2 regions of the Exiguobacterium sp. OS-77 genome follow, and region 2 is predicted to be linked to the other one. Evidence: predicted binding sites of a transcription regulator. Region 2 holds the regulator's gene; the other holds the start of a gene.
The links. The regulator LexA, encoded in region 2, represses DNA repair genes until DNA is damaged. The targets are predictions, from matches to a motif close to CGAACATATGTTCG.

Region 1 (7,724 bases), 820 kb from region 2:
AATGACGTTCGTCGCGTATGCTCGGGCACGACGGATGGGGCTTGCGATGAAGGAGATCCGGACCGGTAAGCCGATCATCGAAGGGCAGTTGGCTGGAGGTTATGAATCGAGTAGTGGTTTTCGTGAGGCGTCAGCACGGATTCTCGGGCAGGCACCGTCGCGCTTTGACGGGCAGGTCTTACGCGCGAAATGGCTTGATACACCACTCGGTTCGATGCTGGCGATTGCCGACGATCAACTCTTACATCTGCTCGAGTTCGTCGACCGACGTGGACTGGAGCGGGAAATCGAACAATTACGTCAAAAAGCGCGCGCTGTCATCGTTCCCGGGGAATCACCGGTCTTTGGACAGATCGAAGCGGAGCTCCGTCGTTACTTCAAAGGAGAGCCGGTATCGTTTCAGACGCCACTGATGCGGTACGGGACACCATTTCAACGCCGCGTCTGGGAAGAACTCGAGCGGATTCCGAGTGGGGAGACGATCTCGTACCAAGAGCTGGCGATCCGGATCGGTCAACCGACTGCTGTTCGTGCCGTCGCACGAGCGAATGGAGCGAACCAACTGGCAATCGTCATTCCGTGCCATCGGGTCATTCGGACGAATGGAGATTTAGGTGGATACGCGGGTGGACTCGCACGCAAGGAAACATTGCTCAAACTGGAGCGCACACAGAGAGGACTGGATGAAGGATGAGTTTGATTAAAGATGTATTTTCACCGAGTTGGCTCGACCGCTTAGGAGCAGCGGTCGATGTACCGGATTTTCGAAGACGAGTCGAGCAGGGAGACTGGGAAGAACTCGCGTTTAAACAACGTGTCCGTCGTGTGGCGGAGACGCTGGAGACGATCTTGCCACCGTTTCCGGACTCGGTGTCGGAGCTAGAGCGACTCGCACCGCAGTTTACTGGGCTACCGGGAATTGTTTTTCCAGAGTATGTCGAACGAACGGCAGACCTTTCTGACTGGACGCTTGCGATAGAGATACTTGCCAAGTTGACGCAACATTCGACGTCGGAGTTCGCCGTTCGTCGCTTTTTACTTGCTGATCAGGAACGTTTCCTCGAGCAGGCACTTAAATGGACAACATCAGACGATGAACACGTCCGGCGCTTAGCGTCTGAAGGAACACGCCCGCGTCTGCCGTGGGGACAAGCGATTCCGCGTTTGATTGCTGATCCGCGTCCGGCGTTACCGATTCTTGACGCCTTACTACAGGATCCGTCACTTTACGTCCGAAAAAGTGTCGCCAATCACTTGAACGATATTTCAAAGACACATCCGGAATACCTGATCGAGCGAATCGAACGTCACTTAGGAACAGATCCGAATACAGACTGGATTTTACGTCACGCTTCCCGGACGTTACTGAAGCGCGGAAATCCAGAAGTATTACAGTTGTTCGGACACGTTACGCAAGGTGAGGTCGAGGTGACGGACTTGGTCGTCTCACCAGTGACGATTGGTCAAGAGTTACAGTTTTCGTTTCAAGTAAACAGTTCCGTCGAGCAACGTCTGCGTCTTGAATACGCGATCGATTACGTCAAACAACGTGGAACGAGTCGGAAGGTGTTTCAACTGCGGGAGCGGGAAGTTAAAGGTGTCTTACAAGTTGAACGACGCCAATCGTTTCGGAACATGACGACGCGTGTCCATTATCCTGGTACACATACATTAACGATTTTAATTAACGGAGAGGTTTACGCGACAGCAACGTTTGAGGTCGAGGAGGAGAGCTGAATGAAAGGACGACATCCGGATTTTACGACGTCACGATTGTTTGTCGAAGCAACGGATGAAGAATCGGGTTGCAAGTGGACGTTGCATGCGTTGCGTGAGAAAACGATTGTCGGGACGATTACCTTCACATGGAATGCATCGACCGGAAACTTACGTTATACGACGACTGATGAGGATGATCAGCACGGATACATTACAGAAGCGTTGACGTCGATTTTGTCGTATCTCGCACGGACGTTATTACTGACGTATGTTTACGGCGAAGCGGGCAGTGCGGCGGTCTGGCGTCGGAACGGATTTCAGTTGCAGGCGAATCGATATGAACGCAAACTCTATCATTAAAGCCCCGCCTGCTTAAGCAGGACGGGGCTTGTTTGTGATTAGACCGTTGTTTTGGACCAGTTGAAATGATCGCAAATCGTTTCTGCACTTTCACGTGCACTTAATTGTTCCGTATCGAGGAAGAGATAGTTAACGTCTGGTAGTTCGCCTGGCAGCGAGCGTGTTCGGTATCCATCCGCCGTCTCGCGTAAGTCTTGTTCAGAAGCGGCGAGATCACGCTTCGTTACTTTGTGCGTCAATCGGTTTTCAGTCGTGTTTCGGTGCAGGCGAGTTGCGACCGGCGCATCGAGTTCAACGATGTAGACGTCAGCACCTGCTTGTTCGAATAACTCAACTGTCTCTTCGATGAACTCAAGACCGCCGCCTTCGACGCCGAATAGACAGAGGAACGTAAACAGGACACCTTCGAGCGAGCTGTTCGCCATTTCCTTGAACATCTCGCGCCGGATCGTATCTTTTAGGCGATGGTGTGCAGGTTCAGAGAAATCAAAATAAGGCAATAACAGATCGATTGTCTGGTGGTTATGGAAAACTTTCATCTCCGTCAACCGTTCGATTTCCTGACCGATCGTCATCTTTCCGACCGCTTGCGGACCAAGTAATAAGACAAATTTCATGGACGAACCTCATTTCCTTTTTCTGCTAAGAATAGCACATTCCGACGAGTGACATCACTAGAACGTTTGTTCGTAATTTGATATAATTCAGATATGAAGTCCTGTCGTGTCCTTGTCTGAAGGAGGACAATCATGCAAGAACAATGGAAAGCCGTCATCGGCTATATAGGTATATATGAAGTCTCATCGCTAGGTCGCGTAAGGTCGCTCGACCGGACGATCGTAACGTGTCGCGGTGTCCAGCAACGACGAAAAGGTGTCTTGCTCCGTCCGCGACTCAATCGGGAAGGGTATCGCAAAGTCACGCTTTATCAACGTGGTCGAGGAGAACGCGTGCAGGTCGGTGTACTCGTTGCACAAGCTTTTCTAACGGCTGACGTCACGGAAGCGAAACTCGTCCGGCGCAACGACAAACGGGCTGACGATCAGTTATCGAACTTAGACGTCCTGCCTTCGATCGATCAACAGTATACTGAACTGCTGGGCGAGTTTGATCTCTTGTTAGGTCAACATGTGACGCTGTCATCGTTTCAGATTCGAACTATTCGCGCGCAGTATGAAAAAGGGAAGACGATTCGTCAGCTGGCAGAGCAGTATCAGGTGACGGAGAACCGGATTCGAAATATCATCGATAAAAAGGAAGCACGTTATATCGGCTGAGAACAGAGGAAAGGAGCGCTTACCAGAGATGGGAGGCGCTCCTTTTGTTAAGATGGCGATTCACTCGAGCGAACGGTCTGTTGCAACGAACTGATGCGTGACTCGAGTACCGCACTATGTGTCTTCAGTTCCGTCTGCTGGTTGACGTGGTGTTGCATTTGATCACCGAGGACTTGGCTGTAAGAAGAGAGCTCCGACATCAACTGCTGAACGGACTGTAGATGTTCCTGCATGTTCGACTGAACGTGGACGACGATTTGACGTTGTTGTTCGACGGTACCCAGTGTCGTCTCAATTGTCGTCGCTTCAGTCAGCATTTGTTGCAAGTGTGCCGTTGCCGTCTCGAGCTGTTGCGATGTTGAGAGAAAACGTTCGGTCATCTGCACGATGGCTTGTTCGACTTGATCGAGTCCCGCCGTCCATGTCTGATTGACTTGACGGATGTGATCTGTACTCGTTCGGATATCGATTGCGAGTTTTTCGACTTCCTTGGCAACGACGATAAAGCCACGACCGGCTTCTCCGGCACGGGTTGCCTCAATCAGCGCGTTCAGCGACAAGCGGCGCGTCTCTTCAGCGACACGTTGGATGTGTGAGATTGAGGTCTCCATTTGCTGCTGTAGATGTGAGGTCTGTTGCAAAATCTGCTCTGTCGCCGCGGATTGTTCCTTCAGTAACTGGCTTTCCTCTTGTAAGGTCTCAAGTGTCGTGTGATTCGTCTGAACAGTCTGTTGAAAACGGGTTACGGCATGTTGGCTGTTGAGAAGTGTCGTTTGCATCTCACTTAACGCATCGTGCCCTTGAGCGGTCAAACGTGTCGAGGCGACGATTGTCTGATCCATTTGCGACGATTGCGCAAGTAAAGAACCGGCGACTTCATCGACGGCTTGGACCGATTGATCCATCGCAGATAAGCGCGAAGAAAAGTGGGGTTGGACGGATTCGAGTTCCTGACTCGCTTGTTGCATCTCAGCCGTTAAATCTCCGATTTGTTGCATTAATTGATTGTATTGAAACGTGAGTTGTTGTAATTCAAAGGTCGTCGTTTTGAGTGTTAATGGACGATACGATCGCTTCGCATGCGCTTCTTCAATCTGTAAGGCGAGTTTCGATAGTGGGGCGAGTTGTTTTCTAATTCGTGAGCGAATCAAGAAACTGATGCTAACAAGCGTAATCACACTGACCCAGACGAGTGTCCAAGCTAAATCGCGAGCAGGGGCGATTAATTTATCGCGATCAGTCGTCAGCAAGATGACGTCATCGAGTTCCGGAATCGTCATTGCGACAAGAAACTGGTCTTGATTCGAAAAAGCATATGTACGGGCTGTTTTTAAGTGCTGTAGTAGTTGTTTTCGTTTTGCCGGTTCGAGTGTTAGCGGTCGGAACGCCTCACTCGTTTTCAGGCTTTGAAAGCGAATCGAATAGTCGTCACGTGATAAGTCGGTTCGCTGTTGCTGTTGCAATCGTTTGATGGCACGCGAGCGGTCTGTCGCGTCATCCGGATACGCAAGAAACGTTGCCCGGACATTCGCGTCGAACATGGTTAACTCCCGCATCAGCCGTTCCTCAGTTGCTGCGACGGATTGTTGATACGATGCGTAAACGCTGAGACCGCTGATCACGATCAGCCCGATGGCAACGATCGGAATCAACCATCCATTTAGTTGTTGTGCTAATAATCGTTTTTTCATAAGCATAAAAAACATCTCCTCCCGTGTACCTATCGGAAGGAGATAAAGCAACATGTATGAAGGTGTTGTACGGCTTGTGTAAAGGTCTTGTGAATCTAATTCACGTAAACCGGAAGGACAGTCGCAAGATGTGTCATAAGTGCTTGTGTCTCTTCTTTTGGTTCAGATGTGACATAAATGATCAACGCAGCAGCAACGATGACGAAGATAGCGATAACGAGAATAATGAAGAATGGCATCTTACTTTTTCGTTTTTCAGCTTGACGGTCCATGAAAGATTCCCCCTTAATGATGTAGACGATAGACATATTTGTTTGATTCCCTCTCCTCTTGTTTGAAAACCTTGGAAAAAGAGGGGAATGTGTAATTTGGAGGGAATAGAGTAAACATCTGAAATGGAATGAGGAGGATGTCGTCGTGCTTACGTTGCTTAATTCATTGTTGTTGAACTTCTCACTGTTGATTGCGACATTGCTGTTTGCGTTTTTACCGCTAAGACGGATCGAGCGCATCTCGCCTAACTCTTCCTTACAAGTCCGACTCGCGATCGGTTGTATCGCCGGTGTGATTGGTGCCCTGTTGATCTTTAACAGTATTTCCTATGACGTTGCAAAGATTGATTTGCGTCTCGTTGCGCTCGTCACGGCGTACTTTTACGGCGGATTAGTCAGCGGTAGCATCACGATGCTGTTCATCATCGGCGCCCGATTTGCAGTGACACCAGCTGGCGAATACCAAGGACTGATTCTGACAACCTTGATCTGTGTCGCGTTACTCGTGACAGCGACGATTTATCGACGGTTCGCTGCTCAACGGATGAAGGATTATCTCGTGTTGCTTGGAACAGGGATCGCATACAGCTTACCGGCGCTCTATTTATTAACGAACACGTTCGAGCGGTTTTTAGAGATTGCGCTCGTCTATATCATCGTCATCATGATTGGTGGCTACGTCACCTATCGTTTCTTACAAGAACTAAGGAAGCACTTTTTGTTCGTACATACGCAACAGGAACTGGCTTTAACGGATGGACTGACGCAACTCGGAAACCGCCGGAAGCTAGATGAAACGTTAGCCGAGTATGCTCAGAACGGAACGGTCTTTTCCGTCCTCATTCTCGATCTCGATCATTTTAAATCAATCAACGATACATACGGTCATGAAGGGGGTGACGTCGTCTTACGACAACTCAGTCACCTCTTACAATCGTATTGTCCGGAACAGGGCGTCGTCGGTCGGTACGGTGGTGAAGAGTTTGTCTTACTATTGCCGGACGTACCACTTCGACAAGCGGAACGACTCGGGGAACGGATTCGATCTGCCTGCGCCGATCAACACTTCGTTTATAAGGAGCATCCTGTGTTTCATGTCACGTTATCGCTAGGGGCTGCTTCATCCGATCAAGCGTCGACTGTATTTGAGACCGTCCAGAAAGCGGACTTAGCATTGTATGAAGCCAAACAAACCGGTCGGAATCGCGTCGTCTGTTATCGAGATCCTTTACTGTAAATAAAAATTGCCCCGCTCGACCAACTGGTCAGGCGGGGCAGTTGTGTTTAGCGATGCAGTAACGAAAATACATCATGTCGTTCAAAATCAGCTAAGATATTCGGCGCGATCAACTGACGAATCATTGTTTCGTCCGCCCAGAGATAAGCGTCGTGTTCCACTGATAATTGAACGTCCGTTTGATGCGTCGAACAGACGTACATCAAGAGAACGATTTGCCGATCGGGATGCGTCAGGAAGCTCGAAGCATAGAGCAGACGCTCCGGCGTAACTGTCAACTGTGTCTCTTCTTTTATCTCGCGAACGAGACTATCGAGCGGCAGTTCACCGAAGTCAATCTTGCCACCCGGGCATTCCCACGTCCCACCACCGAAGTCAGCAGCAGCCCGGCGGACGATCAGGAGACGCTGCTCGTGAATGATGATGCCTTTGACGGCAGGAACGATCGCTGTCATTTGACGGGACTCCGCGATAATACGACGGGATCGGTTCCTTCTGTTTCGACGAGGTGCTGATTGCGTAGATAGATTCCGCTCTCGTCAGCAAGCCCGAAAGCACGGTCTGTGCTTTCTTCCGTAAACGATTGCGTGAGATGGGCGGCTTCGCCCCACGTCTCGTAATGGACACAGATGACCGCGTCGTTCAGTAAGGCAAGACCAGGCAAGCGAAGACGTTGATTGTCGCGTTGGTCGATCTCCGGAATGATACACCGTTCGGGCGAAATGAGGGCACCGGCTGAAAAGCCGGCGACCGGCACACCATCTACGAAACGCGACTGAATGATGTCACCGATCGGTGTACCGACCAAGTATTGCTGATACAATTCGGTCTCGCCACCGGAGATGATGATGCCTTGACACTGCTTCAGTTGCGCGAGTTGTCCGTCTGTTGGTACGTCAGATAGTGGCAGATGGACGAAAGACGAAATGCCATCTTCCTGTAACGGCTTCGTATAGATCGAGGCGTAACGCGTCCAGTCCTTACCGATCCGCGGAATGTATAGAATCGCGACCGGTCCACCGTTCGTTAATGTAGCAAATCGTGTTCGTAAGTTCGGTGTAAAAGGAGGACCGCCTCCAAAGAGGAATAAGTGAGTCGTCATGAGGCATGTCTCCTTTCAAGTTTAATCCAGTGTATAGCGGTTGATCGTCTCGTGCAACTCACGGGA
Region 2 (7,724 bases):
TGTTCATGAGCATGAAACACCCTGTTCCGTATGTGTTTTTCCCTTCACCCGCTTCGAAGCACGTTTGACCGAAGAGTGCTGCTTGTTGGTCACCCGCAATACCAGCGATTGGCACTTCGTAACCGAAGAAGTGATACGGTACCGTTTTGTCGTAGACTTCACTCGACTGACGAACTTCTGGCAACATCGAAGCAGGAACACCTAGGATATCGAGTAACTCTTCATCCCATTTTTGTTCGTAGATGTTATACATCAATGTTCGTGAAGCGTTCGTGTAGTCCGTGATGTGCGTTTTTCCACCAGACAGTTTCCAAACGAGCCACGTATCGATCGTACCGAAGAGCAATTCACCGTTCTCTGCTTGCTCACGCGCACCTTCGACATTATCGAGGATCCATTTGACTTTCGTTCCAGAGAAGTAGGCATCAATCAGAAGTCCTGTTTTATCGCGGAACTTCTGGTTCAAACCTTGTTCTTTTAAGTCGTCACAAATACCAGACGTTTGACGCGATTGCCAAACGAGTGCGTGATAGACCGGTTTACCTGTTTCTTTGTTCCAGACGACCGTCGTTTCACGTTGGTTCGTGATGCCGATTCCAGCGATTTGCTCAGGTTTGATATCTGCTGTCCCGAGTGCTTCGGCCATGACGGCAAGAATCGAACCCCAGATTTCGTTTGCATCATGCTCGACCCAGCCTGGTTGTGGGAAGTACTGTTTGAATTCCCGTTGTGCCGAGTTGACGATTTTCCCATCGTGATCGAAGATGATCGCACGTGAGCTTGTCGTACCTTGGTCGAGTGCTAGGATATACTTGTTTTCCATTTCGAAATCCCCCTTGAGCGGTATGTGTTAGTGAGATGTGATCTTAGTAGATCAATTGATAGATGAACACGGCAATCGCTCCACCGATGATCGGACCGACGACAGGAATCCATGAATAGCCCCAGTCAGATGAACCTTTATTCGGAATCGGTAGGATAGCGTGCGCGATACGCGGTCCAAGGTCACGAGCCGGGTTGATGGCATACCCTGTTGTACCACCGAGCGAGAGACCGATGACGACGACGAGTAAACCGACGATGAGTGGTTTTAAGCCATCTCCGAACGTTGTTAAACCAAGTGCCAAGATACCGAAGACGAGAACAAATGTCCCGATGATCTCAGAAATCAAGTTCGACGGCGTATGACGAATCGCTGGACCTGTTGCGAACACACCGAGTTTTGCAGCTTGATCATCAGTCGCTTCAAAATGTTTCATGTAATGAAGCCAAACGAGAATGGCGCCGATGAAAGCTCCGACAAGTTGTCCGGCAATGTAGATCGGAACGTCTGCCCACGGTAGGTCAGAGTTCAAAGCAAGTGCGATCGTCAATGCGGGGTTCAAGTGTGCTCCACTTTCAGCAGCGACGAATGCTGCTGTCATGACGGCAAGACCCCAAGCGAACGTGATGACGATCCATCCGCTGTTTTCCGATTTCGTCTTTTTCAAGACGACACCGGCGACGACTCCATCCCCGAGCAGGATGAGGATCATCGTACCGATCATTTCCAATACAAAGTTATTCATGCAAAAACCCTCCCTTTGGATTAAAGCAGATAATGGCCTTTCTACTTTAAATTACTCCGAATTGAGAACGTTTTCAATACATATAATTGAAATATAGGAATGGAAATTTTTTATTTTGATGTTTAAAGATACGAAAAAGTGGATAAGAAAACACCTCATTCTGCTTGCAAGCAAGCAAAAGAGGTGTTACCGACGACGTTTTTTCTTTTTTTAGGTCGAAACCAACTGCTGGAATAATCTAGTAGGATATGAATCGTACTTGCCACCATGATACCGACGACGAATGCAGGCAAGGAAGCGAACCACGAATCAATCGTAGCAGAATCAAGAACCTGAAAATATAGACTTAAAAATAGTAGCGGAATCAGAATCGCGGCACTATAAAGAAGCCGAATAATATCTCCGATGATCAGTCCATGCGACCAGATCGAGCGGTGGGGCATGATTTTGACGTACGGCATCCAAAGGACTCGAAATGGTCCAAAGCGATAATACGGTTCTGACTTTAAATCGAGGTCGGGTGACAACCAAAGCGTACCGACAGCGATACCGATGGCGGTTGGTAACCAATCGGTTTGTTGCGTTGCGACCGAATACGCAACGTAACCCGTCAGTGCGACGGTATTGACGGTATCATGTACATTTCCTGAAGGCATGAAAAAAGACCAGTCGTAACTGGTCCCTCCGTCAATGAATCGTCCGATACACGCCGATTACCTTACCAAGAATGGAGACATTATCGAAATACATCGGATCCATCGAGTCATTTTCTGGTTGTAGACGTACCTGTTGATCTTCTAAGAAGAACCGTTTCACCGTCGCTTCGCTATCTTCGGTCATAGCTACGACGATTTCTCCGTTTTCTGCTGTGTTTTGTTGGCGCACGATGACACGATCGCCGTCAAGAATACCTGCGTTAATCATCGATTCACCATCGATCGTCAACATGAAGACCGTCTCATTTCCTACATAATGCGCAGGGAGCGGGAACTGTTCTTCGATGTTTTCAATCGCTGTAATCGGAAGACCCGCTGTGACTTTCCCGATGACGGGAACATGGACGATGGCTTCCGTGATTTCTTCAGGCTTATCAAGCAATATCTCAATCGCACGTGGTTTCGTCGGGTCACGGCGAATCATTCCCCGTTTCTCGAGTCGATCCAAATGACCGTGTACCGTCGAGCTAGACGCGAGTCCGACTGCTTCTCCGATTTCACGAACTGATGGTGGATACCCCTTCAGTTTCACTTCAGAGACGATGTAGTCGAGAATCTCTTGTTGGCGCTTAGACATTTTCCGCATACGAATTGCCACCTCTTTCTGGATTGAAGTTTGAAATGTAAGAATATATGTTTCTAGATTCACTATAACATAGAACAAATGAGCGTACAAACAATTGTTCGACATTTTGTGTTGACCGAACACGGGTTCTGTGTTTATTATGAGTTATGCGAACAATTGTTCCGCGAACATTTATTCTAACTCATTCATTTCATATTTGGAGGGATTCATGATGATTCATACGATTCGTACTCATGCTTTTTCAATTCTCTTCTATGCATTAAGTATTGCCTTCGTGATCTTTTTACTCACACCACGCCCGGATGAAAAAGTGGCGCAACTGATGACAGCTTCCGTTACGGTCGATGAGAACGCTACAGTCGAACAAATCGCTGAAGTCTACAATGATGGTTCGATGTCAGATGAAGAGTACGTCAATTGGTTGATAAAAAATAATGATGTTGAAACAAAACACGTCATCTCAAAAAGCAAAATCGTTGTACCAATCGCACAACAATGACAAAATGGAAAAGTTGTGAAAGAACGAACAGGGATGTGAGGTACGATGAAGGTCGTGATTTATTGTCGGGTGTCGACCGAAAAAGAAGCACAAGATAGTTCGATTGAACGCCAACGGATGGAGCTTTCGAAGGTCGCGTCTCAAAAGGGTTTTGATGTCGTGGATGTCGTCTCTGAAAAAGAGAGTGGATATGACGTCGATCGGGAAGGGATGCTGACGGTTCTTGATCATGTAACACGTGATGCGGTAGATGCGGTCCTCGTGACAGATGACACACGGATTGGTCGAGGGAATGCGAAAATCGCTATTTTGCACACGTTTAAGAAGCACGGTGTTCGGTTGATGACACTTGATTCCGATGGAGAATACCAGCTTGCGGATGCAGAAGCAATGGTCCTTGAGATTGTCTCACTGGTGGAAGAATATCAACGGAAACTGCATAACGCAAAAATCGCGCGCGGCATGCGGCGAGCTGTTGAACAAGGCTTTCGCCCGGAACGAAATCTGAATCGCCAAGGAGAGAACGCTGGGCGTAGTCGAAAGGACGTACCGATCGAAGAAATCGTACGTCTTCGAGAGCTCGGACTGACGTTTTCAGATATCGCCATCACCTTGCGTGGGATGGGACATGATATTTCAAAAGCAACGGTCAATCGTCGATATCTTGAATACCGCGAACTGACACCTAGCCCGGAATGAAGAGCAAGTTATCCGTCGACTGACGCGGTTAACTTGCTTTTTTTTATAGCCTCTTTTAAAGTAAGGATACAATTGAACAACTCAAGTTTGAGTCGTACAGAAAGAGGGATTCCATGTTATCACAAGAACAATTAGATCGAATCAATGCATTAGCGAATAAATCAAAAGTCGAGCCGTTATCAGAAGCCGAAACGGCAGAGCAAAAAGAGTTACGTGCAGCGTATCTCGCAGCATTCCGTGGATCGTTCAAAAACCAACTCATGGGCATGAAGATCGTCGATGAAGAGGGCACAGACGTAACACCTGAGAAATTAAAACAAGCACAAGAAGAAGAACGGAATAAACAATAAAAAATAGCCTTCTATAGGACCACCCGAGAAGTAGGTGTCTAATATAGAAGGCTATTTTATTGTTTTCAGCTGATATCAAGATATCTTGGAAGTTACTTTTTGTGGTTCCGCAACCAAAACTGATTTAGGAACTGCGAAAAAGTAAGTGATGGTGAGTGCAGCAACAAAGGTTAAGACCGATACGATTAAATAAGCTAAAAGTTGATTCCATTCATAAATGTACATTAAAGGAGATAAAATAACAGCTAGACCGTAAGAGTTGGCCTTAATCTGTAAGAGCGAAAGAAGAGTACCACCCAAAGCAGAACACGCAATCATAACATATAAAGGTTTCATACTATATCGCATGACAATCCCAAACAATGCAGGTTCACTAACTCCTAATAATTGCGTGAGTGTGGCACTCATACCAGCAACCCGTACTGTACTTTTTGTTGCGCGTAATGTAATACCGAGCGCCGTACCAGCATTTGAAAATCCATACATGGCGCATAAAGTGATTAGTGGGTTAAATCCTGTATTTGCAAGTAGCGTCGTTTCGATAGCAATGAATAAATGATGCATTCCAGTCATGACTGCAAGCGGATACATAAAACCAATCAGCAAGCCTCCAAGACCAAAAGGCATTCCAATTAACATCGTCACGAGAGTAATCAGACCATTCTCTAGAATATGCAAAAGAGGACCTAGTACAAGTAATCCCAATATCATTGAACCTAATAATACAAAAAACGGAGTAAATATCAAATCAAGTGCATTTGGCATGATTCGCCGTAACCATTTTTCAAATTTTGCTCCTAATATACCAATGACCAAAGCAGTTAAGACGCTTCCTTGATAACCAACGACTGGAATAACGCCGAATGCAAGAATTGGATCCACACCGCTATTGACATCTGCAACAGCATAGGCATTTGGTAAAGCAGGTGATACGAGCATTAAACCAACAATAAATCCAATAATCGGCATTCCACCAAATTTTTTAAAAGCGGACCAACAAATTAAAGCAGGTAAGAATGCAAAAGCAGTATCAGTCAAAACAGATACGAGGGTCGGTACATAGCTTGGAATTTCTTTTAATGTTAAACCGAACCAACCTAATACGATATCACTGAACACTACTCCTTTTAATCCTAAAAAGAGTCCTGTAGCGGCAATGATAGGAATGATCGGGATAAAGATATCTGCGAGTGTACGGACAGCACGTCGAAGTCCCTTATCAGATGAAGAGGATTCTTCATCTGATGCAAGGGTTTCAATGTTTAATTCACTTAAAGCGGCATAAACTTTATTGACGATGCCGGTACCAAGGATGACTTGATACTGTCCAGCATTATAGAACACACCCTTTACCTCTGCAATTTGCTCGATTCTTTCATCATGGATGAGGGAACGGTCCTTTACAGAAAATCGAAGACGTGTAGCACAATGCGTGTAAGATTCGATGTTTTCTAATCCGATTTCTTGAAGAATTTGCTCGGCAATGGTTTGATATTGGTCTGATTTCTTCATGGTTTAGCCTTCTTTCCGATGAAGTAAGAGAGCATGATAAGGGCGTAGGATAGATGGAGTTTCTGAGACACCATCAACGAAATGATAATTATCGAGTAGCACAGTACCTTTTGGTTCGTTAGGCAAGTCGATATATTGATTAGAAAAGTTAAAATAACAAATCACGGCTTCTTCACCGAGTTTTCGTTCGTATGCGACAAGGTGTGGATGCGTTTCATAGAGTGGTAGAAAGTCCCCATAAACCAACGTATCACTAGCTTCACTATGCTGACGAATCGAAATCATTAAACGATAAAAATTGAGTAAAGACGTAGCACTATGTTCTTGCAGAGCAACATTTATATCACGATAATTCTCATTCATTTTTAACCAAGGTGTCGCATCTGAAAATCCAGCATGTTCATGATGTGTCCAGTGAAACGGAGTGCGAGAATTGTCTCGGCTACGTAAATTTATGAAGTGAAGCGCTTCTTGCTCGCTATGCCCTTCTTGCATGGAGCGGTAATATTGATCAATGCTTGAAATATCATCAAAATCATGAATAGATTCACGGGTGAAATTGGTCATGCCTATTTCTTGCCCTTGATAAATAAAGGGAGTGCCTCGTAAGAAAAAGTACATTGCTCCTAGCATAGATGCTGAATAGAAATGACGCTCTTCCGGATTTTTAATGTATTTACTAATAGAACGATTTTGATCATGATTCTCGAGAAAGTTAGCTGCCCAACCGCTTTCTTGTAACTTATTTTGGCTACGGAATAACATCTGTTTAAAATCGTTAACATTCCAATCGACACGCTTGAACCACTCGCTGCCCGATTCAACATCGAGATCAGCATAACGAAAATCGAAAATCATAGAAAAGTATCCGTTTTCTCCTATGAAATCATCATATTGTTCGTAAGGAACACCAGGCGCCTCACCAATCGTGACACAGTTATAGCGATCAAAGGTACGTTCCTTCAGTTCATGTAGAAAAATTTCGATTCCAGGTTGATTACGTGTTTTTTTAGTACATTTGACGAGACCATCGACACCGTCGGCGGGTAAGTTACTGAAAGTCTGATCTTTTTTTATAAAGGTGATAGCATCGACACGAAATCCTGAAAGACCTTTTTGTAACCAAAATTCAATCATTTCGTAGATTTCTTCACGCAGAGTCGGGTTTTCCCAATTCAAATCAGGTTGTTTGACACCAAAAGAATGGAAGTAATAAAGGTCGCTTCCTTGAATAGGTTCCCACACACTTCCGCCAAAAACAGAACGCCAATTGGTCGGGGGCTGTCCGTTTGTTCCTTTCTTTAACACGTAATAATCTCGATAGGGACTAGTCTCAGGCTGCTTTAATACATCTTGAAACCAAGCATGTTCGTCAGAAGTATGATTTACGACTAAATCCAATACGATTTTAATGTTATATTCTTTTGCTGTTGCCAATAATTCGTCCAAATCACTCATTGTTCCGAAATCAGGATGAATCGTATAGTAATCGGAAATATCATATCCGTTATCATCCATTGGAGACTGATAGATGGGACAAATCCAAATCATCGTAATGCCGAGTTTGCTGAGGTAATCCAATTGAGTCGTGATACCTCTTAAATCGCCAATGCCATCTCCGTTATGATCCTTAAAACTTTTAGGATAGATTTGATACACGACTTCCTCTTTCCACCAGCTCATATAAACTGCCTCCTTATTGGTATCGATACCAATTTTGCTTTTAATTTTATTGGAACCGATACCAGAAACACTCAAAAAAATTTGGTATCGGTTCCAATTTGATTTAAAAAA

Region 1: the regulator LexA is predicted to act here: its motif matches at 2,756-2,769, upstream of EXG77_RS14580 (NUMOD4 domain-containing protein).

Annotation. Positions count from the first base shown of each region.
Region 1 is NZ_DF239008.1:2,856,357-2,864,080, reverse strand. It holds gene EXG77_RS14600 (bifunctional transcriptional activator/DNA repair enzyme AdaA) at 1-694, shown strand, start outside; gene EXG77_RS14595 (DNA alkylation repair protein) at 691-1,737, shown strand; gene EXG77_RS14590 (GNAT family N-acetyltransferase) at 1,738-2,079, shown strand; gene EXG77_RS14585 (AAA family ATPase) at 2,118-2,696, opposite strand; gene EXG77_RS14580 (NUMOD4 domain-containing protein) at 2,829-3,356, shown strand; gene EXG77_RS14575 (methyl-accepting chemotaxis protein) at 3,404-5,053, opposite strand; gene EXG77_RS16485 (hypothetical protein) at 5,143-5,319, opposite strand; gene EXG77_RS14570 (GGDEF domain-containing protein) at 5,465-6,556, shown strand; gene EXG77_RS14565 (NUDIX domain-containing protein) at 6,604-7,011, opposite strand; gene EXG77_RS14560 (Type 1 glutamine amidotransferase-like domain-containing protein) at 7,008-7,658, opposite strand; gene EXG77_RS14555 (methyl-accepting chemotaxis protein) at 7,680-7,724, opposite strand, start outside.
Region 2 is NZ_DF239008.1:2,036,856-2,044,579, reverse strand. It holds gene glpK (glycerol kinase GlpK) at 1-823, opposite strand, end outside; gene EXG77_RS10570 (MIP/aquaporin family protein) at 867-1,568, opposite strand; gene EXG77_RS10565 (metal-binding protein) at 1,724-2,224, opposite strand; gene lexA (transcriptional repressor LexA) at 2,256-2,870, opposite strand; gene EXG77_RS10555 (hypothetical protein) at 3,082-3,369, shown strand; gene EXG77_RS10550 (recombinase family protein) at 3,415-4,068, shown strand; gene EXG77_RS10545 (DUF896 domain-containing protein) at 4,182-4,418, shown strand; gene EXG77_RS10540 (PTS transporter subunit EIIC) at 4,494-5,930, opposite strand; gene EXG77_RS10535 (alpha-glucosidase) at 5,934-7,613, opposite strand.